Regions from separate parts of the Virgibacillus sp. JSM 102003 genome, predicted to be linked through region 2. Evidence: riboswitches for the same ligand, from Rfam matches in the RefSeq annotation. Region 2 holds a riboswitch; each other region holds the start of a gene.

Region 1 (2,203 bases), on a different contig from region 2:
GCCAAGGCTTTCTGCAAAAGTAATTAATTCAAGGTTTTCTAAAAAAGGTTCAACCCAATCTGCTTTCTTGAGGCGGAATGAAAGCATGCCGCCTTTACCCGGATACAATACGTCAGTAACTCCTGGTTCGTTTGCTAAATAATCAACTATTTTCCGTGCATTTTCATCGTGCTGCTTCATCCTTAGAGCAAGTGTTTTGAGGCCTCTAATAATAAGCCATGAATCAAATGGAGACAGGACTGCACCTGAAGCATTATGGATAGTTGCAAGTTTTTCGCAAATTGCCTCTCCTTTTGCAGCGACTAGACCTGCGAGAACATCATTGTGTCCGCCAATAAATTTTGTAGCACTATGAACGACGATATCAGCGCCTAGTTCGAGCGGCTGCTGGAAATAAGGAGTTAGGAATGTGTTGTCAACAATGAGTAACAGGTCGTGTTTCTGTGCTAGTGCTGCATATGCCGTGATATCGATTTCCTGCATTAACGGGTTTGTTGGGGTTTCAATGAATAATGCTCTCGTTTTTGGTGTAATTAATTTCTCTGTCACGGCAACATCCTCAAACTCTGAATAGGTTGTCTTTATATCATAGACATCATCGTAATGCTGAAGTAAACGGTATGTACCACCATAAATGTCCTCAGGAACAATGATTTCATCACCGGAACGGAAGAGGGAAAGAACTAACTGAATAGCTGCCATTCCGGAACTGCAGGCATAGCCGCTATCACCGGCTTCTAGTTTTGCAATCCCTTCTTCCAGGATAGCTCGCGTCGGATTTTTCGTACGCGTATAGTCGTAACCAGTGGATTTGCCAATTCCTTCATGCTGGAATGCAGTTGATAAATAGATCGGCGGATTAACTGCACCTGTTGTTTTATCACTATTATTGCCAAGTTGTGCTAAGTTGGTTTGGATACTTTTATCTGACATAGTAATCATCCTTTTCATGAAAAAAATTAGGGACCCTCCAGATAAGAAGAAGGTCCCTAATAGCGCAAACAATCTTCTCATCTTCAGGTAACGTGTTACCTTTTGGATTTAGCACCGGACCAGTTATGGCGGGTTGCTGAGACATCACAGGGCCAATCCCTCCGTCTCTCTTGATAAGAAATATATGTGATTTTTATTTACTTGATTTTTCTTACTTTAATACAAACGATTGGATAATGCAATAGAAAATTATAATTTATTTGGTTTGTCCAGCTATTTCTGTTTTTCTTTTAGAAAGATATCATGAAGTAATTAAATACATATTTTCGAAAATAGAGAAGGAATTTTTATATGAAAATAGAATAATTAACACGGAGGTGTAGAGACAATGACTGACCAATATGCTGTAGAAATTGATGCAGTGATTGAGTACATCCGTGAAAATATCCAAGAGCCCCTGCCCCTTTCTCATTTGGCTAAATACGTAGCTTATAGCCCGTATCATTTTTCCCGTATATTTAAGCAAAAAACAGGTCTTCCGCCACATTATTATGTTTCTTCCCTCCGTCTGCAAAGGGCAAAAGATTTACTGTTACGTACGAATTTAAGTGTTCGTGATATAGGAATGGAGGTTGGACAACAAAGCTTGGGAACCTTTACAACTAGATTTACGGAACGGGTAGGTGTAACACCTGCTGAATTTCGGAATTCAACGGTTCATGCAGACTATCGATTAAGCAGGTTAAAGAGGCTAAATGATTGGACTGACAGCTTACTATTAACCTCAAATACACACGTAAAGGTCGAGGGGACCGTTCATGCGGATGCTCCTTTTGAAGGGGTTATTTTAATTGGCTTATTTGCAAAACCAATTCCAGAAGGGCTTCCTTTATATGGGACGCTACTTTCTTCATTGGGTACTTTTTGTTTTACTGGGGTCAAACCTGGCACGTATTACTTAATGGCTACATCTGTATCCTGGGAAATGCAGGCAAGGGATATACTGCTCCCGTACTCAACATTACGCGCCAGATTAAAGGCACCGATAATTGTTAAGAGACACACAATTGTTCCGCATCAACATGTGACACTTCGTGAACCACAACTTGATGATCCACCGATCCTAGTGTCGATCCCTCTCTTAATGAATAATTTTCTGAATCGAGTATTAAAGAATTAGCAATCTCTTAATCTTAACTAGGATTTTATAAGGAGGAGTGCAATGACAAAACAAATACTATTCATTCATAGTGCTGGACCACAAGGGGAG
Region 2 (2,203 bases):
CCAGCTTTTTGAAAGCGTTTACTAAGAAAATGTTAAAAGCAGAGTTATTGCTTTTTTCAGAAAGAAAATCTAGAATTGGTTTACTTAGTTTAGTAGTATGCATGTCGCTTGATTCAGTAGTGTTACTCGGAATCTGGACACATCGCAGAAATGAGGTTTTAAAATGAATCAGGACAATAAGATTGGAATTATATATGCAGCAGGCGCCTATTTATTATGGGGTTTTCTTCCTGCTTATTGGAAACTGATAGACCGGGTTCCACCTGATGAAATATTAGCACATCGTATATTATGGTCATTTATTTTTATGATTATAGTGGTTATAGTTGTGCAAAAATGGAACCTCTTCCTGAAAGAATGCAAAATTATTTTAAACGACAGAAAAAAATTGACCGGGATTACATTCGCATCAATTGCCATTAGCATCAATTGGCTTACCTTTATATGGGCGGTTAACAATGAACATGTAATTCAGGCAAGCCTTGGTTATTACATAAATCCGCTTGTAAGTATTTTATTAGGGATGATTGTGCTAAAAGAAACCCTGACACGTGGACAGATGCTATCATTTCTGCTGGCTGCAATCGGTGTGATTAATCTGACAATCAGTTATGGTGTCTTTCCGTGGGTATCACTGTTGCTGGCATTTAGTTTTGCAATTTACGGATTGCTCAAAAAAACGGTAGATGTCGGTGCAATGTTCGGTTTAACCATCGAGACAATGATTGTAACTCCTATTGCACTTATTTATCTTCTATCTGTTCCTGGCAGTTCATTAGCTGTTGATTCAATGGTTACAAGTTTTGGGTTATTACTGTTTGGTGCTGGTGTTGTTACTGCGATTCCGCTGTTATTGTTTGCAAGCGGGGCGAAAAAAATTCCCTTATCAATGGTAGGGTTCCTGCAGTATATTGCACCGACTATCATGCTTATATTAGGTGTATTTGTATATCAGGAAACTTTTTCTCTGGCGCACTTTATATCGTTCGCACTAATCTGGATAGCACTCTTTATTTACATGTCTTCTGCACATCGCAGCTCAGGTCGGCTTAGAGAGAAAAATTAGAATTAATTTTCAGAATTCACTTGACGTACAATCATTCCTGCATATATAATGTTCAATAACTTTAGAAACCTTGGCTTATCGCCAAGCCTTAGTTGCACTTATGCAGTAAGAAAGGATTTATACTTTCTTAACTGCCAATAAAGTTACATCTCTTATCGAGAGTGGTGGAGGGAATAGGCCCTGTGAAACCCGGCAACCTTAAAAGCGTTTCGAATGCTTAGTAAGGTGCTAAATCCTACAGGTCAAGCATGATCTGGAAGATAAGGGGAGGATCGTTACATATTACGCCCTCTTCTTAGGAAGAGGGCTTTTTATTATCTCCTCTCCCTCCAGAAAACAGTAAAATCTAAAGGAGGAATTTATCATGTCAAATTTTCATCTTCACAACCAGGAAACACAGTTACTTCACGGAGGTCAAGAACCAGATCCAACAACCGGATCACGTGCGGTACCTATCTATCAAACTACTTCCTACGTTTTTCGGGACACCGAACATGCACAAAATCTTTTCGGACTGCAAGAACCAGGTAATATTTATACACGAATCATGAATCCGACAGTTGATGCATTCGAACAGCGAATCGCATTACTGGAAGATGGTGTGGCCGCAGTTGCAACTTCCTCTGGAATGTCCGCCATTACATTGGCCATCTTGAATCTTGCAAGCAGTGGTGATGAGATTATTGCTGACAGCAACCTATACGGTGGAACGTATAATCTGTTCGCTAACACGCTCCCTCGTTACGGAATCGACGTAAAATTTGTTGATGGAACCGATCCAGAGAGTATTCGTACTGCAATTACCGATAAAACGAAAGCTATTTTCGGAGAGATTATTACAAATCCAAGTCTAAATGTGCTGGACGTTGAAAAAATTGCAGGAATTGCCCATGACAACGGAGTTCCATTAATCATTGACAATACATTTGCGACTCCTTACAATACGAAGCCACTGACATGGGGAGCAGATATTGTTGTACATTCAGCTACTAAGTGGATCGGCGGTCATGGTACAACTATTGGCGGCGTTGTCGTTGATGGTGGCAGGTTCAATTGGGGAAATGGTAAATTCCCAGTCTTTACTGAACCTGACGAGAGTTACAACGGCCTTCGCTATGTCGATATTGGGCCAGCAGC
Region 3 (2,203 bases), on a different contig from region 2:
CGCGGGCAGTATACTAAGCATAACCAAGAACCACCATTTAGGTGTTAAGTATACATTCTGTTGCCAGTATTCTTTTAGTAAGTCGCTGAATTCCCTGTGGGCTTCAATTAATTGGGACAGCGAAATAGCATTTAATATTAATACGTTGAGAGGGACAAGATTTTGAATGATTAACCAAACCATTAACGTCACCACAATCCTGTTTTTACTATTGGCTTTTTTCGTATGTTTTGTTGCTGTTTAATCTTAGCAGTTGATATAAAATGCGACATAGTGAATTTGAGATGTGCAAGGCAATCGATTCGGCAATACACTTCGCTTTCCGTGGACTCCCCACGAGCCTCCTCGTTCGCCAAGACCGCTCACTGCGGGGCTCTTAGGCTCGTTTTCCACAGGAGTCTACGTGCATTGCCTGCGCTTAATGGCAAAATTAATATAAATGTGAGTGCGTTTCCTTGTATGACTAATCTATTCTTCTCGCTTAATTAGAAAACTATTCCAACCTGCGGAAAAATGCGAGACTCCTATGGGTCATCGGCTAAAAATACGGTCACGTCCTGTTCGTCGATGGAACAGTCTGAAGACCCTGCGTACTGAGCGCTTTTTGCTCGTGAGGAGGCTGAAGCGTTTCTCTAAGGTGCGCGTAGTGTATTTCTGAAGCAGTGTCATAGCAGTCATCTTATAAAAGATGGAAGCGAAACACGGTAAGTTAATTCGCATTTTATATCAAATACGTTATAATATACTACTTGTTAAAGCATAAATTTTTAGAAAACAGCCTTTATGTTAGTGTAACCAACAGCGGTGAATTAATGTGCTGGCGATTATTCATTGAAATATCGTAAAAACGCATATATACTTTATGTAATTGAATAGCTATCAAGAGTGACCGAGAGAACTGGCTCAATGACGTCACAGCAACCTGCAAAAGTAAGGTGCTCCCACCAGCAAAGCCCATGCTTTGAGTGATAAATCGGTAGAAAACCCCTTTATGCATCCAACGCATGAAGGGGTTTTTTAATATTATATAGGAAATTATAAAATTTAAAACCTGTGAATAATTGGACTTCCGAATCAGCCACGTCCAGATCCGACGTACAGGACGTACTAGTGCCGGTGACGCCACAGGACGTGGCGTTCTCACCGGCCAGCGCCTAGCGCCTAGTGGACTTCCCTCCCCGTGTCATCGATAAGTCAATATCGAATCGCTACGCTCTTCGTATTTCCTTTATCTCACACGGGTCAGTCCAGTCCATAACGGCGCTGAACAGGCGCTTGCGCTTTTGTTCTATAAAGGAGGAATTAAAAATGAAACATTTCATTATCGAAAATGGCAACGTAACATGGATGACGAAGGAGGAGTTTGATGAACTCCCGGGGCGTCATGTGTCAGAGGTGATAAAGGACATGACGCCAGAGGAATTAGAGAGATTCAAAAAGGAACGTTATGAGAAATTTGTTAAGCCTTTGATGGAGTATAATGTTGAGAGTATAGAAGGGAAGAGAGAATCCCTGAAATCTGACTGGAACCGTGAGTAAATGACTTTTAGTAGTGTGTGAACTCTTACGTCCTGTAAGGCTGCATATAGAGATTTTTCAAGCATTAGTTAAATAAGCTGAGTAGGGGCATATGTCTCCTGCTCAAACTAATCTACGCAAATAGTTCAGGAAATTGTTTTACTACTGCAGTTGATATGGCATCTGACATTGCTAAAGCTTGTTCTTCAATTTCATCATATATTTGAATATCTTTCTGGTAATCCATATTTATCATAAATACTGCTTCCTGTTTTGTTAAATCTAAGTGCTGATAAAACATATCTCTAACACCTTTCTCGGATAAATAAGGATTTACACTGCTCCAGAACCTGGCAATCTCATCTGCATTAGCGTACCATTTTTGCTCAGCAGTCATTGCTGCTTCTTGATCACCTGCTACTGCAGCTTTAACAAGATCCGCGGCAAATATGAGATGTTCTTTAATCAAATTAGCGTATATATCAGCTAGACGGTCACCATAGTAGGGTCTGATGGCATCACCCATGTCGGTAGCATTTTGCAGAAGACGTGCGATAACAAATTCCACATCTGGCAGATTAAAGGTCAAACTGATAATTGTCATTCTGGTCCAAGCCACATGCTCCTCCCACAGCTTACGATTATCACTTCTAAATTCGAATTCAGCCTGACTGATACAATCATC
Region 4 (2,203 bases), on a different contig from region 2:
CAATTATTGGATGTAGATTGAAAAAAGTAGTAAAATGTGTGATTAATGCATTCAGTGAATTTAATGTAAGGAGTGCATGTACTAATGACAAATGAAGTAGAAAAAGTTATCATTGTTGAGGGACTAACTGATAAAAAACAGGTCAAACGGGTGATAACAGACGATGTTGAAGTGATTTGTACGAATGGGACACTCGGTGTTGAACGATTTGATGAGCTGTTGGAAACGTATGATTTGGATAATAGGGATGTTTATATTTTAGTTGATGAGGATAGTTCAGGGATAAAACTGCGCAAACAGTTAACACGTGAGCTACCACATGCTGAGCACATTTATGTGAGCAGCGAGTATCGTGAAGTGGCAACAACCCCTGAAAACATACTTGCAACTGCCTTGGTAGGCAAACGAATCGAGGTTAATCCCATATTTTTGATTTAGGGTGGTAGTATTGCAACAGATTAATGAGGAACAATTAGAACAAGAGCATTATTTATTATATATTTATACACCATTTTGTGGGACTTGTGCATTGGCAAAATCAATGCTGGATAAGATTGAATCGGTTCATAAACAGGATATTTTTTATAGCATGAATGCCTCGTTGCACCCGGATTTTATGCAAGATAATGAAATCGAGAGTGTACCATGCTTATTAATAAAGGATGGTAACGAGATCAAAGAAAAAATCTACGCATTTAAATCAATTGCCAATATATATAGCTACCTAATGGACTACGAACCAGCTTTATTTTCGGATGAATAAATTTTATTGACACATGCTAATATGCGTGCTATTATCTAGATTATTGAATTTCAATTTAATAATTTATATCTCTTATCTTGAGCGGTGGAGGGGCTGGCCCTATGAAACCGCGGCAACCTCAAATGTTTTTTATTTGAAAGGTGCCAACTCCTGCAAAGCAACTGCTTTGACAGATAAGGGAACGTAAAGACTACATATATTACGTCTTTCTGTTCTCTTACAGAAAGGCGTTTTTCTTATTTAGTAGGGCATAATAGTGGATGACTAAGGAGGAATACTTGTGATTTCAATAGAGGGTTTAAGTAAAGTCTTTAAATCAAATAAAAGCAACATTACAGCAGTGGATGATTTAACCCTTGATATAAAAGAAGGAGAAATTTTTGGTGTCATTGGGTATAGTGGTGCTGGAAAAAGCACATTTGTAAGATTATTGAATCGGCTTGAAGAACCAACAGGTGGGAAAATAGTAATTGATCAGCAAGAAGTTACTTCATTAAATTCAAAACAGCTCCGGGTAGCACGACAGGAAATAGGCATGATTTTTCAACATTTTAATCTATTGTGGTCACGCACCGTTAAAGATAATATTGCATTTCCATTGGAGATTGCAGGCGTGTCAAAAAAAGAGCGTGATGAACGTGTTCGGGAGTTAATCGAATTGGTCGGCCTTACAGGAAGAGAAAGTGCTTATCCTTCTCAGTTAAGTGGCGGTCAAAAACAGCGTGTTGGAATTGCAAGGTCACTTGCGAATAATCCTAAAGTATTACTGTGTGATGAAGCAACATCAGCACTAGATCCGGAAACAACGAATGCGATATTGGATTTGTTAGTGGATATTAATCAAAAGCTCGGTTTAACGGTTATTCTGATTACCCATGAAATGCATGTAATTCGTAAAATATGTAATCAGGTTGCAGTGATGGAAGAAGGGAAAATTGTTGAACAAGGTGATGTGCTGGATGTATTTTTACGACCGAAGAAATCTGTTACGAAGAAATTTGTTGAACAGGTGATGGGAACGAATGATGAAGATGATGGTGTAGCCCATCTAGTTGACACCTATGACACGGGTAAGATTATCCGACTCCATTTCGTTGGTGAAACAACAAACCAGGCATTGATTAGTCAAGTCGCCAAAAGATTTGCAATTGATATTAACATCTTGCAGGGGAAGATCACTCAAACGCAGCGTGGTGCGTATGGAACACTATTTGTTCAGGTGGATGGCGAGTTGAGTGAAATTGATAATGCAATAAACTTTATAACAAATGAGACCTCAGTGGAAGTGGAGGTGGTTCGGGATGCTAACTAATCTTTTCCCAAATTTGAATATGGAGGATTTATGGGTTGCTACTTACGAAACCTTTTACATGACCATCCTTTCATTATTTGGAACGTTTATCTTAGGTATACTATTGGGATTACTGCTTTACCTGACAA

Evidence for each region. A riboswitch is a leader RNA that binds a small molecule or an ion and turns the genes downstream of it on or off. The one in region 2 is predicted to bind S-adenosylmethionine.
Region 1: another riboswitch for S-adenosylmethionine. It lies ahead of ACE1TG_RS03050 (methionine biosynthesis PLP-dependent protein); the one in region 2 lies ahead of ACE1TG_RS19395 (PLP-dependent aspartate aminotransferase family protein).
Region 3: another riboswitch for S-adenosylmethionine. It lies ahead of ACE1TG_RS17315 (hypothetical protein); the one in region 2 lies ahead of ACE1TG_RS19395 (PLP-dependent aspartate aminotransferase family protein).
Region 4: another riboswitch for S-adenosylmethionine. It lies ahead of ACE1TG_RS15335 (methionine ABC transporter ATP-binding protein); the one in region 2 lies ahead of ACE1TG_RS19395 (PLP-dependent aspartate aminotransferase family protein).

Annotation. Positions count from the first base shown of each region.
Region 1 is NZ_JBHFQH010000002.1:117,818-120,020, forward strand. Features, by position in the region: gene ACE1TG_RS03050 (methionine biosynthesis PLP-dependent protein) at 1-933, opposite strand, end outside; SAM riboswitch class I at 1,008-1,113, opposite strand; gene ACE1TG_RS03055 (helix-turn-helix domain-containing protein) at 1,322-2,113, shown strand; gene ACE1TG_RS03060 (alpha/beta hydrolase) at 2,156-2,203, shown strand, end outside.
Region 2 is NZ_JBHFQH010000027.1:19,512-21,714, reverse strand. Features, by position in the region: gene rarD (EamA family transporter RarD) at 164-1,066, shown strand; SAM riboswitch class I at 1,216-1,333, shown strand; gene ACE1TG_RS19395 (PLP-dependent aspartate aminotransferase family protein) at 1,431-2,203, shown strand, end outside.
Region 3 is NZ_JBHFQH010000018.1:37,546-39,748, forward strand. Features, by position in the region: gene ACE1TG_RS17310 (CBO0543 family protein) at 1-183, opposite strand, end outside; SAM riboswitch class I at 874-975, shown strand; gene ACE1TG_RS17315 (hypothetical protein) at 1,309-1,539, shown strand; gene ACE1TG_RS17320 (LysM peptidoglycan-binding domain-containing protein) at 1,652-2,203, opposite strand, start outside.
Region 4 is NZ_JBHFQH010000014.1:102,835-105,037, reverse strand. Features, by position in the region: gene ACE1TG_RS15345 (toprim domain-containing protein) at 85-438, shown strand; gene ACE1TG_RS15340 (thioredoxin family protein) at 440-763, shown strand; SAM riboswitch class I at 833-943, shown strand; gene ACE1TG_RS15335 (methionine ABC transporter ATP-binding protein) at 1,044-2,075, shown strand; gene ACE1TG_RS15330 (methionine ABC transporter permease) at 2,065-2,203, shown strand, end outside.